One region of the Streptomyces sp. 135 genome, then DNA from elsewhere that is predicted to be linked to it. Evidence: riboswitches for the same ligand, from Rfam matches in the RefSeq annotation. Region 1 holds a riboswitch; each other region holds the start of a gene.

Region 1 (3,442 bases):
GTCGAACGGCGTGTGCAAGCAGCTGGCCGACCGGCCCCGGCCCCCCAAGGAGTGGTTCCCGCACGACGAGGCCGACGACCGCCCCGACTCCTCCTCCTTCCCCTCCGGGCACACCGCGGCGGCGGTCGGATTCACCGCCGCCGTCCTCCCTGTCTGGCCGGCCGCCGGCCTCGTCTGCGCGGTACCGGCGGCGATGGTGGCGGTCGAACGCGTGCAGAGCGGCGCCCACTACCCAAGCGATGTCGTCGCCGGCGCCGCCATCGGCCTGGCCGGCGCCTGGCTGGTCCGGCAGACTCCCCGCCTTGCCCTGCGCCACTGGACGTAGGAGGCGCGGGGCGTCGGCACGAGCCGAGACGAAGGCCCCCGGCGCGGTGCGCCGGGGGCCTTCGTCGAAGGGGACGGGATGTAGGACGGGATCAAGCGTGTCGTCGGGCCCACAGAGGGGTGACGAAGGAGATGAGGACGGCGGCGACGCCGATCTGGAAGACGTGCCGGATCCAGTCGATGCCGCCGGTGTCGCGAACGCCGAAGGCGCTGGCGAGAGCGTTGCCGACCACGGCGCCCACGATGCCGAGGAGAACCGTCAGCCACAGGGGAATGGGCTGACGCCCCGGCAGAACGAGCTTGGCCAGCAGGCCGATGATGAGTCCCGCGATGATGGCCCAGAGGAACGACACGACAACTCCTTCGTTTACTTCTGTCTACGGTTCCGACTGTCTACGGTTCCGATCTTCGGTTCCGATCTTTCGGCTACCAACGTCCACGTGCCCGGCAATCCGCGGCCCATTCCTCTCCCGTCCGCCCCGCCGCGCGGAACGGGCATGCCGTGAGCCCCGGCACACCACGTGTCCGGGGCTCACGGCATGTCAGAGGGGCGCGGTCTAGTACGGGCCGTTCACGTTGTCGATCGAGCCGTACCGGTCGGCCGCGTAGTTGCAGGCGGCGGTGATGTTGGCGACCGGGTCGTAGCTGTCCGTCGAGGTGCCGGGCACGTGGTACGCCTCGAAGGTGGGGGCGATGACCTGGAGGAGGCCCTTCGACGGGGTTCCGGCGACGGCGTTGGAGTCCCAGTTGTTGATGGCCCACGGGTTGCCGGAGGACTCGCGCATGACGTTGCGGTGGATTCCCTCGTACGTGCCGGGAATGCCGTGCTGCGCCATGATGTCGAGCGACTCCCGGATCCAGCCGTCGAGGTTGTCGCTGTAGGACTTCTTCGCCGGGGCGGCGGCGGTCTTGACGGAAGCCGGGGAAGCGGTCGCCTTCTTCGCGGGCTCGGCGGCGTTCTTCTTGCCGAGGGTGAGCTTGAGACCGGGGTGGATCAGCTTCGGGTCGTCACCGAGGACGCTGCGATTGTCCTCGTAGAGCTTTTTCCAGCCGCCGCTCAAGGAATGCTCCCGGGCGATCTTGGAAAGGGAGTCACCCGCGACGACTACGTGGGTGTTCGGGGCGGCGGCGGGCTTGACGGCCGTAGGGGCCTGAGCCGCGTGGGCAGTGGTCGCGCCGAGCACCGGCAGGACGAGCACGGCTCCGCCCGTTCCCGCGGCGGCGATGCCCCGGGTGAGTGAGCGGGACTTGGGACGGCGGTGCTTTCCCTTTGCAGGCATGACGAATTTCCTCTCCGTCGCCTACGAGGTGAGCTGTCGGGTTCGGACGGGAGATGTCCGGTCGCACTGGGCATGCGACTTCACCCCTAGCCGTTCCGGAAACCGGATCGGCGGCTTACCTGGTTCCCCCGCTCCTGCCGTGCGTGAGTGAGTAAGTGGGTGGGTGTAACGGCTTCCGGACAGCGGCAGGATTCGGCGTTCCATCCGGTTCGACGGTGACATTAAGCGAGAAAGGCCGGAGGTAACAAGGCCCGAATTCGCAGCGGCAATGCGAGAGGCCGGTTCGTGGAGATCAAATTCCCTTGGCCCTCTTTGATCCAAAACTCAACTCTCTGTCCGCAGAACGGGAATGTGGTCCGAGGTCTTCGGTACGTGCGAAAGCCGGCGTGACCCATTTCACGGAGAGGTGCAGGTTAAATGCCGCTCGTCGCGTCAAATCGGGCATATCGCGACGCTCGATGATGCCGGTAGGCGGAGGTCGTGTGGATGTGGATGTGGATGTGGACCCGGGTATGGAAAGAGCGGCCATTGCCGGAGAAGGGGTAGGCGGCTACTCCGTTAGTGGCGGTACGCGTCCCGTCCTCGTCCGGGGGCGACCGCCACCTCGGCGAGCACCGCCTCGGACATCCGCAACTCCACGCCGTAGGTTACGCGTTGGCGGTCCGCGCGATCGAACAAGGAGGGGATATGGGCGAGGTCACCGCGCCGTGGGGAACTTCGTACGCACCGCATGACCGACCCCAGCGCGGCAGCGCCACGTACCCCGAAGGAAGAACGTAAAGAAGGAACAACGGAGGAAGAACGTGGAGGCAGAAGCAGTGAAGCGCATCGGTGTCATCGGAGTCGGTGAGATCGGCCGGGCCATCGTGACGGGGTTGTGTGACGGGGGTGACAGGTCGCCAGAGGTGTTCCTCTCGCCCCGGGGAGCCCGCACGGCGGCGGAGTTGTCCGCGCGCTTTCCGGGCGTACAGGTCTGCGCCGGCAATCAGGAGGTCGTCGACCGCTCGGAGCTCGTGATCATCGCCGTACGCCGTCAGGACCGGCACGAAGCTCTGGCCGGCCTCAAGGTGGACGACGACAAGGTCGTGGTCAACGTGATGGCCGGCGTCACCCACGACGAGCTGCGCCGCACCCTGGCCACCGACGCCCCGCTCGTACGGGCCATCCCCCTGCCCGCCATACGCGAACGCCGCTCCGTCACGGTGACGCACCCGACGCAGCCGGCGGTGGACGCGTTCTTCGAGCGCCTGGGCGGGGTGCTGCCCGTCGCGGACGAGGCGGCCTTCGACGTCTTCTCCGCGCTGACGGGGACGCTGACCACCCATTACGCGTATCTCGCCACGCTCGCGTCGTGGGCCGTCGACCAGGGCATCGCCGCAGGCGACGCCGAACGCTACCTCCGCGGACTCTTCCAGGGCGTCGGCCGCTCCCTGGGCGACGAGACCCGCTCCCTGCACCGGCTCGCCGCCGACCACGAGACTCCGAACGGAAACAACGAACGCATCCGCACCACGTGGTTCGACCCGGCCAACTCCGACGCCCTCCGCAAGGCCCTCGACGGCCTGCTCGCCGATCTGAGGCAGCCCGGCGGCGAGGAGGCGCCATAACCGCCGGGTGCCTCTTCTGGCTTGTCCCGGACGGCAGTTGGCCGATACCAGGAGCGGTCATGTCCTGACCGATTCGGTGGTACGCATCCAGCGTCGCGACAGCCCCGTGCACAGCGCGGCACTCGCCGGTGAGTCACTGCCGGGACCGCAGTCCCCGCCGCGAACCACGGCTCGGAGGGCGTCGCGACCCGGGAGCCAGGAGGCCTGTCTCGCCTACTGGCGCGTTACGTT
Region 2 (3,442 bases), 700 kb from region 1:
TCGCCCGCTCCGCGTGGCCGGCAGTGAGCATCCTGGCCCGTTCCACGTCCCCGCGGGCCACCGCGTCGACGATCGCCGCGTGCTCGGACCAGGACACCGCGGGCGCGGCCGGGGGCCCTACGACGTACATCCAGGCGAGCTTGTGCCGCAGCTGGGTGAGCAGCGTGATGAGGCCGGGGCTGCCGGAGGCCTGGGCGAGCGTCTCGTGGAACCAGCCGCCCAGCGAGCGCAGATCCTCCCCCTGACCCTTCCGCACGCGCTCCTGGCCCAGCCGCACGAGTCCGCGCAGGACCTTGAGGTGCGCGTCGGTGCGGCGCTGTGCGGCGCGGGCCGCGGCGAGCGGTTCGAGCACCGTGCGCAGCTCCAGGAGGTCGGCTGCCTCCTGCTCCGTGGGCTCGGCGACACAGGCGCCCGCGTGCCTGCGCGTGACGACGAAGCCCTCGGCCTCCAGGGTGCGCAGGGCTTCGCGTACGGGGACGCGGGAGACGCCGTAACGGCGCGCGAGAAGCTCCTCGGTGAGCCGCCCACCCCTTTCGTAGACCCCGGCGACAATGTCGTCCCGGATGGCCGTGCATACCGAGTGTGCGGGAATGCGCATGACCGGACCTCCGCCTTAATCCCCGCGAAACGCGGTCGACCGACGCTCGTTCCGGAACTCTATTGCAGAGCCGCTTAATTTCCGATGGCGGGCCGGATTCCATGGATATCTTTTGGCCAGGCGAGGGCGGGCCGGAAACGGCGAAGGCCCCGGCTCGGGAGAGCCGGGGCCTTCGGTGAGGTACCGGGACGGGTCAGACGTTGACGCCGTGCGAGCGGAGGTACGCCACGGGGTCGATGTCCGAGCCGTAGTCCGGGCCGGTGCGGGCCTCGAAGTGGAGGTGCGGGCCACTGGAGTTGCCGGTGGAGCCCGAGAGGCCTATCTGCTGGCCCGGGGTGACCGTCTGGCCGACGGTGACGCCGAGGGATGACATGTGGCCGTACTGGGTGTACGTGCCGTCGTTCATCTTGATGACCACGTTGTTGCCGTAGGCACCGCCCCAGCCCGCCTCGACGACGGTACCGGCGCCCACCGCGTGGACCGGGGTACCGGACGCTGCGTGGAAGTCGACGCCGGTGTGGCTGCCGGAGGACCACATGGCGCCGCCGGTCTGGTAGCCCGTGGAGACGTACGAGCCGGAGATCGGGGAGACGTAGGTGTTCAGGCGCTTGCGCTCGGCCTCGCGGGCGGCGCGCTCCTTGGCCTCGCGCTCCTTCTTGGCCTTCGCCTTGGCCTCGGCCTCGGCCTTGCGCTTCTCCTCGGCAGCCTTCTTCTTGGCGGCCTCTTCGGCCTTCTTGGCGGCCGCGGCGTCGTCGGCGGCCTGCCGCTGGGCGGCGGCCTGCGCGTCGATGCTGGCGGCGAGCGAGTCGCCCACGGAGATCGCCTGGGTGAGCCCGGTGTGTTCGAAGGCGGCGTCGTCGGCGGCGGCGAGCGCCGGAGCGGCCAGGCCTCCGATGACACCCGTGGTGGTGATCGCGGCGACGCCCGCGACGTTCGCGGTGGTGCGGGTGAGGCGGCTGGGACGACGGTGCTTCCCGGTGGCACGGGTGAACGCCATGAAGCGGCTGATCCTTTCCTTCCTTCTCGCCTACCGGGTTAGCTGACGGGTTCGGAGCAGGAAGGTCTCCTACGAGTCCCTCACCTGACGGCAAGGTGCCCGATTCACCCCAGGGGACATGTGGGTCCCCGGCTCCCCTGGCTCGCGCCGTACGGGGACTCGGCGATGACTGTCCGGTGCCGCGGATGCGACGTACTGCGTGACGAACAGCCGGACCGACGCTAAACGGGCCGTCTTTCAATCGACAAACAGAACGCCTCTTTTGTAGCGCACGCCACACACCGAACAGGCAACCACCCTATGAATTCGGACATATAGGGAGTACGCGACCCCGGCCATCGAAACGGTCGCCGGGGTCCCGATATGTCCTGACAGCTGCTCAGCCGGCGACCACACTCACCTCGCCGATGCCGAGCGCCCTGACGGGCTCCTCGATCTCCGCGGCGTCCCCGACGAGGATCGTCACCAGGTGGTCCTCCGGGAAGGCGCTCACGACGGCCGCGGTGGCCTCCACGGTGCCGGTCGCGGCCAACTGCCGGTAGAGCCGCGCCTGGAAGTCGTCCGGGAGGTTCTGCTCGACCTGGTCGGCGAGCGTGGCGGCCACGGAGGCGGCCATCTCGTACTTGAGCGGGGCCACGCCCACCAGGTTCTGCACCGCCACGTCGCGCTCGGCGTCGGTCAGGCCCTCGGCTGCGAGGGTGCGCAGGACCGTCCAGAGGTCCTCCAGCGCGGGCCCCGTGGAGGCGGTGTCGACGGAGCCGCTGATGGCGAGCATCGCGGCGCCCGTGCCGTCCGGTGCGGAGCGCAGGACCTGGCTGAACGCCCGTACGCCGTAGGTGTAGCCCTTCTCCTCGCGCAGGACGCGGTCCAGACGGGAGGTGAGGGTGCCGCCCAGGCAGTACGTGCCGAGGACCTGGGCCGGCCAGATCCGGTCGTGCCGGTCCGGGCCGATGCGGCCGATCAGGAGCTGCGTCTGGACGGCTCCGGGGCGGTCCACGATGACGACGCGGCCCGTGTCGTCCGCGGTGATCGCGGGCATCGGGCGGGGCTCGGCGGTGCCGCCCTTCCAGGTGCCGACGGTGTCCGCGAGGACGGCGTCCAGGTCGGTGCCCGCGAGGTCGCCGACGACCACCAGGGTGGACGTGGCGGGACGCACGTGCGCCTCGTAGAAGGCGCGCACCGCGGCCGCGTCGATGGCCTTGACCGTCTCCTCGGTGCCCTGGCGGGGCCGCGACATGCGCGAACTCGCCGGGAACAGCTGCCTGGAGAGCTCCTTGGCCGCGCGGCGTGCCGGGTTGGCCGCCTCGTGCGGGATCTCGTCCAGGCGGTTGCGTACGAGGCGTTCGATCTCGCTGTCCGCGAAGGCAGGGGCCCGCAGGGCGTCGGAGAGCAGGCCGAGCGCCTTGGGGAGGCGGGAGACCGGGACTTCGAGGGAGACGCGGACGCCGGGGTGGTCGGCGTGCGCGTCCATGGTGGCGCCGCACCGGTCGAGCTCGGCGGCGAACTCCTCCGCCGAATGCTTGTCGGTGCCTTCGTTGAAGGCCCTCGCCATGATCGTGGCGACGCCGTCGAGACCCTTCGGCTCGGCGTCCAGGGGCGCCTCCAGGTGGACCTCCACGGCGACGACCTGCTGGCCGGGGCGGTTACAGCGCAGCACCGTGAGGCCGTTGGGCAGCGCGCCGCGCTCGGGGGCGGGGAAGGCCCACGGCTTGGCCGTACCGGCCTGGGGCTGGGGGTGGAACTGCATCGTCGCGGCCTCGGTCACTTCGCCGCCTCCTCTTCCTCTGCGGTCTCGGCGGCCTGAGTGTTCTCGGCGTCCTCGGCGTCGGTGGACACCGGTTCGTAGA
Region 3 (3,442 bases), 3.6 Mb from region 1:
CATCCCGCTGCTCGGAGCCACCAGCGCGAGCGCCGCCGAGACGGTGACGTGGGACAAGCTCGCCGAGTGCGAGAGCGGCGGCGCGTGGAGCGCCAACCCCGGGAACGGCTACTACGGAGGGCTCCAGCTCTCCGAGGACATGTGGGAGAAGCACGGCGGCCTCGACTACGCGCCGAGCGCCGACCAGGCCTCCAAGTCCCAGCAGATCGCCGTGGCCGAGAGGATCCTCGACGGGCAGGGCCCCGAGGCCTGGCCGAGCTGCGCCCCGATCGCCGGACTCACCGACGGCGGCGCGGCGGCCGACGTGGACCCGGGCGATCCGATCCCCCCGGAGCCCGCCGACTCGTCGGACAGGGACGACTCGAGCGACTCGAACGGTTCGACCGGTTCGACGGGGTCGGAGAAGTCGAAGGGCTCCCAGGACTCCGAGGGCTCGGGGGACTCCAAGGACTCCAAGGGCAAGGCCGCCGACAAGTCGTCGGACAAGGCCTCCGACGACGCGTCAGAAGGCCCCGGCTCCGCCGACGACGACGGCGACACGCCCGGTTCGGGCGACGCCTCCCGAGACAAGAATCACGAAAAGGGCGACAAGCAGGGCAACAGCGGCAACGGCGACAAGGGCGACAAGCGCCCGACGGACGGCAAGTCCGGGCGCGACGAAGCCCCTTCGGCCGGCACCCCCGGGTCGAAGGACCCGGCCGCCCCCTCCGACGACTCCACCTCCGGCCGTCACCGGGGCGACCACGCGGACGAGAGTCCCGCCTCCGGCAGCGGCGGCGACCGTCCGGGCCGGCACGCCTCGCGCGGCGGCGAGCGCACCGAGAAGGTCGCCGACGGGACGTACACGGTGCGTTCCGGTGACAACCTGTCGGCCATCGCGGACGACTTGGACGTCAAGGGCGGCTGGCACGAGCTGTACACCGAGAACAAGAAGACCGTCGGGGCCGACCCGGACCTCATTCTCCCCGGTCAGAGCCTCGATTTGGGCGAAAAGTAGGGGTAGTTGACGAACCGTCCACGGGGTGCTTCGCGCCGAATGTCGGTATTGGCGTAAGTGAGAGATGGGTCTCAGAAGCCCTGATCGCCTTTGAAATTCCGTGGATCGCGTGACTACCGTCGTCAACGCCCGCCACTGGTGGGCCCCGCCGGTCGGTACGCCGAATCCTGCCAACGGCCGGACGGGAACAGTCGTCGCTTCGAGCGCCGTAGGCAGGAGCGGGGGACCCAAGGTAAGCCGCCGGGTCCGCACGTCGAGCTCCGAGGAGGAGCGGGACGTACGGGACCGGCTAGGGGTGAAGTCGCACTCACGTGGTGCGGCCGGGCAACTTCACTGGCCCGAACCCGACAGCTCACCTCGCAGGCGTCGGTGAGGGGATCAACTCATGCTGTTTTCCAGCAAGGGCAAGCACCGCCGTCCGTCCAAGGCCACCCGTGTCGTCACGCTCGCCGGTGTCACCGGTGCCGCCGTGGCCGCCCCGCTGATGGCCGCCGGTTCGGCCTCCGCCGCCACCGGCCAGGAGTGGGACGCCGTCGCCCAGTGCGAGTCCGGCGGCAACTGGTCGATCAACACCGGCAACGGCTACCAGGGCGGCCTCCAGTTCTCGCCCTCCACCTGGGCCGCGTACGGCGGTACGAAGTACGCCCCGACCGCCGACAAGGCCTCCAAGGCCCAGCAGATCGAGATCGCCGAGAAGGTCCTCGCCGGCCAGGGCAAGGGCGCCTGGCCGCACTGCGGCGTCGGTCTCTCGGGCGCCGCGTACAACGGCGGCGGCCAGCAGCAGGCCCCGCAGCAGCAGGCCAAGCCGCAGCCGCAGAAGACGCAGCAGCAGGCCGCCCCGCAGCAGCAGGCCGCTCCGCAGCACAAGACGCAGCAGGCCCCGAAGCCGCAGCCCGCGCCGCAGACCGAGTCCAAGAAGACCGTCGAGACCCCGACCGGCAAGAAGGTCGAGAAGGGCGACGGCGAGTACAAGGTCAAGACCGGCGACACGCTGTCCAAGATCGCCGAGGCGCACGACGTCAAGGGCGGCTGGCAGAAGGTCTACAAGCTCAACGGCGACATCATCGACAACGCCGACTTCATCTACCCCGGCCAGCAGCTGCACCTCAGCTGACGGATCCGGTCACGGCCGTGCCTCGGCGGACGCACGGCCGTCCCGCCCCGTCCCCACGGGCTCCCCGCCCCGGTGCGCGTATCCCCGTACGCACCGGGGCGGGGCCATGTCCGCTGTTCGCTCCTAGCGAGCTACCGGCCAGTAGAAACGCGGGCTTCCATCCCGTTTCCCGGCCATTTGAGCCTTCCCCCGTCCCACGGGACGGGCGGTCGGCTGGCCTGGGGCCCGGAGCCGGTTAGGCTCAGGAGACGCGGGCCGAATCGGCCCGCGTAAACGCGTCACATCCCAGAAGGAGATGCTCGTGCCGTCCATCGACGTCGTCGTAGCCCGGGAAATCCTGGACTCCCGAGGCAACCCCACGGTCGAGGTCGAGGTCGGCCTCGACGACGGCAGCACCGGTCGTGCCGCCGTCCCGTCCGGTGCCTCCACCGGTGCCTTCGAGGCCATCGAACTCCGTGACGGTGACCCCAACCGTTACCAGGGCAAGGGTGTCGAGAAGGCCGTCCTCGCCGTCATCGAGCAGATCGGCCCGGAGCTCGTCGGCTACGACGCCACCGAGCAGCGCCTGATCGACCAGGCGATGTTCGACCTGGACGCCACCGACAACAAGGGCTCCCTCGGCGCCAACGCCATCCTCGGCGTCTCGCTCGCCGTCGCGCACGCCGCCTCCGAGGCCAGCGACCTGCCGCTGTTCCGCTACCTCGGCGGCCCGAACGCGCACCTGCTGCCCGTGCCGATGATGAACATCCTCAACGGCGGGTCGCACGCGGACTCCAACGTCGACATCCAGGAGTTCATGATCGCGCCGATCGGCGCCGAGTCGTTCTCCGAGGCGCTGCGCTGGGGCACCGAGGTCTACCACACGCTGAAGAAGGTCCTGAAGAGCAAGGGCCTGGCCACCGGCCTCGGCGACGAGGGCGGCTTCGCCCCGAACCTCGACTCCAACCGCGCCGCCCTCGACCTCATCCTGGAGGCCATCAAGGAGGCCGGCTACGTCCCCGGCGAGCAGATCGCGCTCGCCCTCGACGTCGCCGCGTCCGAGTTCTACAAGGACGGCACGTACCAGTTCGAGGGCAAGTCCCGCACGGCCGCCGAGATGACCGAGTACTACGAGGAGCTCGTCGCCTCGTACCCCCTCGTCTCCATCGAGGACCCGCTGTTCGAGGACGACTGGGCCGGCTGGAACGCCATCACCGAGAAGCTCGGCGACAAGGTGCAGCTGGTGGGCGACGACCTGTTCGTCACCAACCCCGAGCGCCTGGCCCGCGGCATCGAGGAGAACTCCGCCAACGCCCTGCTCGTCAAGGTCAACCAGATCGGCTCGCTGACCG
Region 4 (3,442 bases), 2.0 Mb from region 1:
GGACGTTGAGGATGCGGCGCAGCGGGACCGCGTCCTCGGGGTTGGCGAGGACCCGCAGGTAGGCCAGCACATCGCGGACCTCCTTGCGCTCGTAGAAGCGGACGCCGCCGACGACCTTGTAGGGCAGGCCGACACGGATGAAGATCTCTTCGAAGACACGCGACTGGGCGTTCGTGCGGTAGAAGATCGCGACGTCGCCGGCCTTCGCGTCACCCGCGTCCGTGAGCCGGTCGATCTCGTCCGCGACGAACTGCGCCTCGTCGTGCTCGGTGTCTGCCACGTAGCCGGTGATGCGGGCGCCCGCGCCCTGGTTGGTCCACAGATTCTTCGGGCGGCGGCTCTCGTTCCGCTCGATGACCGCGTTCGCGGCGCTCAGGATCGTCTGCGTGGAGCGGTAGTTCTGCTCCAGGAGGATCGTGGTCGCGTCGGTGTAGTCCTCCTCGAACTGGAGGATGTTGCGGATCGTGGCGCCGCGGAAGGCGTAGATCGACTGGTCCGCGTCACCCACCACGCACAGCTCCGCCGGGTCGTCGCCCTCGCCACCGGAGGGTCCGACCAGCTCGCGCACCAGGGCGTACTGCGCGTGGTTGGTGTCCTGGTACTCGTCGACCATGACGTGCCGGAAGCGGCGGCGGTAGTGCTCGGCGACGTCCGGGAAGGCGCGCAGGAGGTGGACCGTCGTCATGATCAGGTCGTCGAAGTCCAGCGCGTTCGCCTCGCGCAGGCGTGACTGGTACATGGCGTAGGCCTGGGCGAGGGTCTTCTCGAAGCCGTCGGCGGCCTGGGCGGCGAAGTCCTCCTCGTCGATCAGCTCGTTCTTCAGATTCGAGATCTTGGCGCTGAAGGACTTCGGCGGGAACTTCTTCGGGTCGAGGTCCAGGTCACGGCAGACCAGGGCCATCAGGCGCTTGGAGTCCGCGGCGTCGTAGATCGAGAAGGAGGACGTGAAGCCGAGCTTCTTGTACTCGCGGCGCAGGATGCGGACGCAGGCGCTGTGGAACGTCGAGACCCACATCGCGTTGGCCCGGGGGCCGACGAGCTGCTCTACGCGCTCCTTCATCTCGCCCGCGGCCTTGTTCGTGAAGGTGATCGCGAGGATCTGCCCCGGGTGCGCGCCGCGCTCCGCCAGGAGATACGCGATGCGGTGGGTCAGCACCCGGGTCTTGCCCGAACCGGCGCCGGCCACGATGAGCAGCGGGGAGCCGGCGTGCACGACCGCCGCACGCTGGTTCTCGTTCAGCCCCTCCAGGAGCGTCGCCGGGTCGATGACCGGGCGCGGGGCCCCGTCGCGGTAGTGCGTGTCCCGGGTCATGGGCACGTCGAACTTCCCGTCGAACAAGTCGTCCGGAACCGGTTCCGGAGCGCTGTCCTCGGGCGGCGGCGGGGGCTCTTCGTCCGTGGCCCGGGAAGGCCGGAGGTCCGCCAGGAAGCTGTCATCAAAGAGGCTGCTCATCGCCTCCCGAGTCTAGGCGGCCCCACTGACAACCCGCCCCGGGTTCCGGCCACCTTCCTCCCGGGCCCGTCCGGCGTGCGCCTGTCTACGCCTCACCTACGCCACGCCCACACCCGGTCACGCTCCGCAACAGCGCCGCCTGCCCGACCCCGGCGCCCCGGAAAGTAACGGAAATGTATCGGGCATAAGGAACATCAACCTTCACACGCGCCACACGAGTTGGCTAGCGTGCTCCGCGGGCCGCTCGTCCCCCCACCGGCGAATCCCGCCGGGAACGGGTTGCCTCCGCCGAGTCCGACCTGTTCGGAGCCGGGGACCCACCGAAAACCTGGGGTGAATCGGCCCCGTACGCAGTACGGGACCGTAGGGCAACCTTCCGGACCATCCGCCCGAACCCGACAGCTAACCCGGTAGGCGGTCTACGGAAGGAGTCGCCTCCCTTGGCGTCGCACCGCAAGCCGCGGACCCGGACAGCCGGAATACGCACCGCCCCCGCCGTCGGCATCACGACGGCCGCCCTCACCTCCGTGGCGCTCCTGTCACAGGCCGCGCAGGCGGCCCCCTCCGCACCGGCGAAGCCCAGCCTCGAAGAGGTGCGGAAGAAGGTCGACGACCTGTACCACCAGGCGGGCGTGGCCACCCAGAAGTACAACTCGGCCAAGGAGAAGACCGAGAAGCAGCGCAAGAAGGCCGACCGGCTGCTCGACGACGTGGCCGAGCGCGCGGACAGGCTGAACGAGGCGCGCCAGAAGCTCGGCTCCATCGCCGCCGCCCAGTACCGCACCGGGGCCGTCTCCCAGACCGCCACGATGATGCTCGCCAAGGATCCGCAGGGTTTCTTCGACCAGAACCACCTGGCGGACAGGCTGACCAAGCGGCAGAAGAAGGCCGTCGACGACTACCAGGCGCAGCAGGCGTCGGCGACGAAGCAGCGTACGAAGGCCGCGCGGAGCGTGGAGACGCTGAGCGACTCGCGGGACGATCTCAGGACGAGCAAGGAGACCGTCCAGAAGAAGCTGGGCGAGGCGCGTGAACTGCTCTCGGAGCTGACCGCCGAGGAGAAGGCCCGGCTCGCCGCGATCGAGCGGACGAAGGAGCGGGAGGCCAAGCGCAAGGCCGAGGAGCTGGCCCGCAAGGAGGTCGCCGAGGCGGAGCGCAAGCGCAAGGCGGAGGAGGCGGCCAGGAAGGAGCGGGAGGAGCAGGGGCAGGGGGAGGGCCAGGATTCCGGGTCGGGTTCCGGATCGGGTTCCGGCGCCGGTTCGGATGCGGGTTCAGGCCCGGGCGGGGGCTCAGGCTCCGGTGGCGGCTCGGGCTCCGGAAGCACCGGCGGAAGTTACGCCACCAAGGCCGCGAAGGTCATCGACTTCGCGGAGGCACAGATCGGCAAGCCGTACGTATGGGGCGCGACCGGGCCCGACTCCTACGACTGCTCCGGGCTCACCCAGGATGCCTGGAAGGCGGCGGGGATCACCCTGCCCCGCACCACGTGGGACCAGGTGAAGGCCGGCACGACCGTGAAGACCGCCGACGCCGAGCCGGGCGACCTGGTCTTCTTCTACGACGACATCAGCCACGTGGGGATCTACATCGGCGGCGGCAAGATGATCCACGCCCCGAAGCCGGGCGCGAAGGTCCGCGTCGAATCGATCTACTACATGCCGATCCACAGCGTGGTGCGCCCGGCGTAGCCGCGGAAGGTCACCCTCTACGCGCGCGTGGCCCGCACTCCCGAAGGAGCGCGGGCCACGCGCGTAACCGGTTCGGGGATCAGGTCCACAGCACGGCGATGAAGACGTTCGCCGTGGTCAGCAGCCCCACCGCGCCGAACACACCCTTGTCGATCTTCTCCTCGTCCCGCTTCACATAGACCAGCGCGAGGATCACGATCAGCACGGCCATCTTGATGCCGATCTTGACGTTGTTGACCGCGTTGCCGTCCGCCTGGTTGAGACCCACGAGGGCGACGCCGGTGACGAGCATGATCAGCGC

What was found. A riboswitch is a leader RNA that binds a small molecule or an ion and turns the genes downstream of it on or off. The one in region 1 is predicted to bind cyclic di-AMP.
Region 2: linked by a shared signal. The riboswitch ahead of KKZ08_RS28880 (M23 family metallopeptidase) and the one ahead of KKZ08_RS31945 (LysM peptidoglycan-binding domain-containing protein) in region 1 are both predicted to bind cyclic di-AMP.
Region 3: linked by a shared signal. The riboswitch ahead of KKZ08_RS15775 (transglycosylase family protein) and the one ahead of KKZ08_RS31945 (LysM peptidoglycan-binding domain-containing protein) in region 1 are both predicted to bind cyclic di-AMP.
Region 4: linked by a shared signal. The riboswitch ahead of KKZ08_RS23215 (C40 family peptidase) and the one ahead of KKZ08_RS31945 (LysM peptidoglycan-binding domain-containing protein) in region 1 are both predicted to bind cyclic di-AMP.

What each region holds. Positions count from the first base shown of each region.
Region 1 covers NZ_CP075691.1:7,105,837-7,109,278, forward strand. The annotation lists gene KKZ08_RS31935 (phosphatase PAP2 family protein) at 1-325, shown strand, start outside; gene KKZ08_RS31940 (GlsB/YeaQ/YmgE family stress response membrane protein) at 417-677, opposite strand; gene KKZ08_RS31945 (LysM peptidoglycan-binding domain-containing protein) at 882-1,604, opposite strand; cyclic di-AMP (ydaO/yuaA leader) riboswitch at 1,608-1,772, opposite strand; gene KKZ08_RS31950 (NAD(P)-binding domain-containing protein) at 2,408-3,211, shown strand; gene KKZ08_RS31955 (hypothetical protein) at 3,425-3,442, opposite strand, start outside.
Region 2 covers NZ_CP075691.1:6,408,974-6,412,415, reverse strand. The annotation lists gene KKZ08_RS28885 (GntR family transcriptional regulator) at 1-598, opposite strand, end outside; gene KKZ08_RS28880 (M23 family metallopeptidase) at 792-1,595, opposite strand; cyclic di-AMP (ydaO/yuaA leader) riboswitch at 1,608-1,770, opposite strand; gene KKZ08_RS28875 (pitrilysin family protein) at 1,975-3,360, opposite strand; gene KKZ08_RS28870 (pitrilysin family protein) at 3,357-3,442, opposite strand, start outside.
Region 3 covers NZ_CP075691.1:3,520,688-3,524,129, reverse strand. The annotation lists gene KKZ08_RS15780 (transglycosylase family protein) at 1-997, shown strand, start outside; cyclic di-AMP (ydaO/yuaA leader) riboswitch at 1,192-1,378, shown strand; gene KKZ08_RS15775 (transglycosylase family protein) at 1,383-2,111, shown strand; gene eno (phosphopyruvate hydratase) at 2,407-3,442, shown strand, end outside.
Region 4 covers NZ_CP075691.1:5,115,247-5,118,688, reverse strand. The annotation lists gene pcrA (DNA helicase PcrA) at 1-1,453, opposite strand, end outside; cyclic di-AMP (ydaO/yuaA leader) riboswitch at 1,730-1,886, shown strand; gene KKZ08_RS23215 (C40 family peptidase) at 1,894-3,141, shown strand; gene KKZ08_RS23210 (hypothetical protein) at 3,221-3,442, opposite strand, start outside.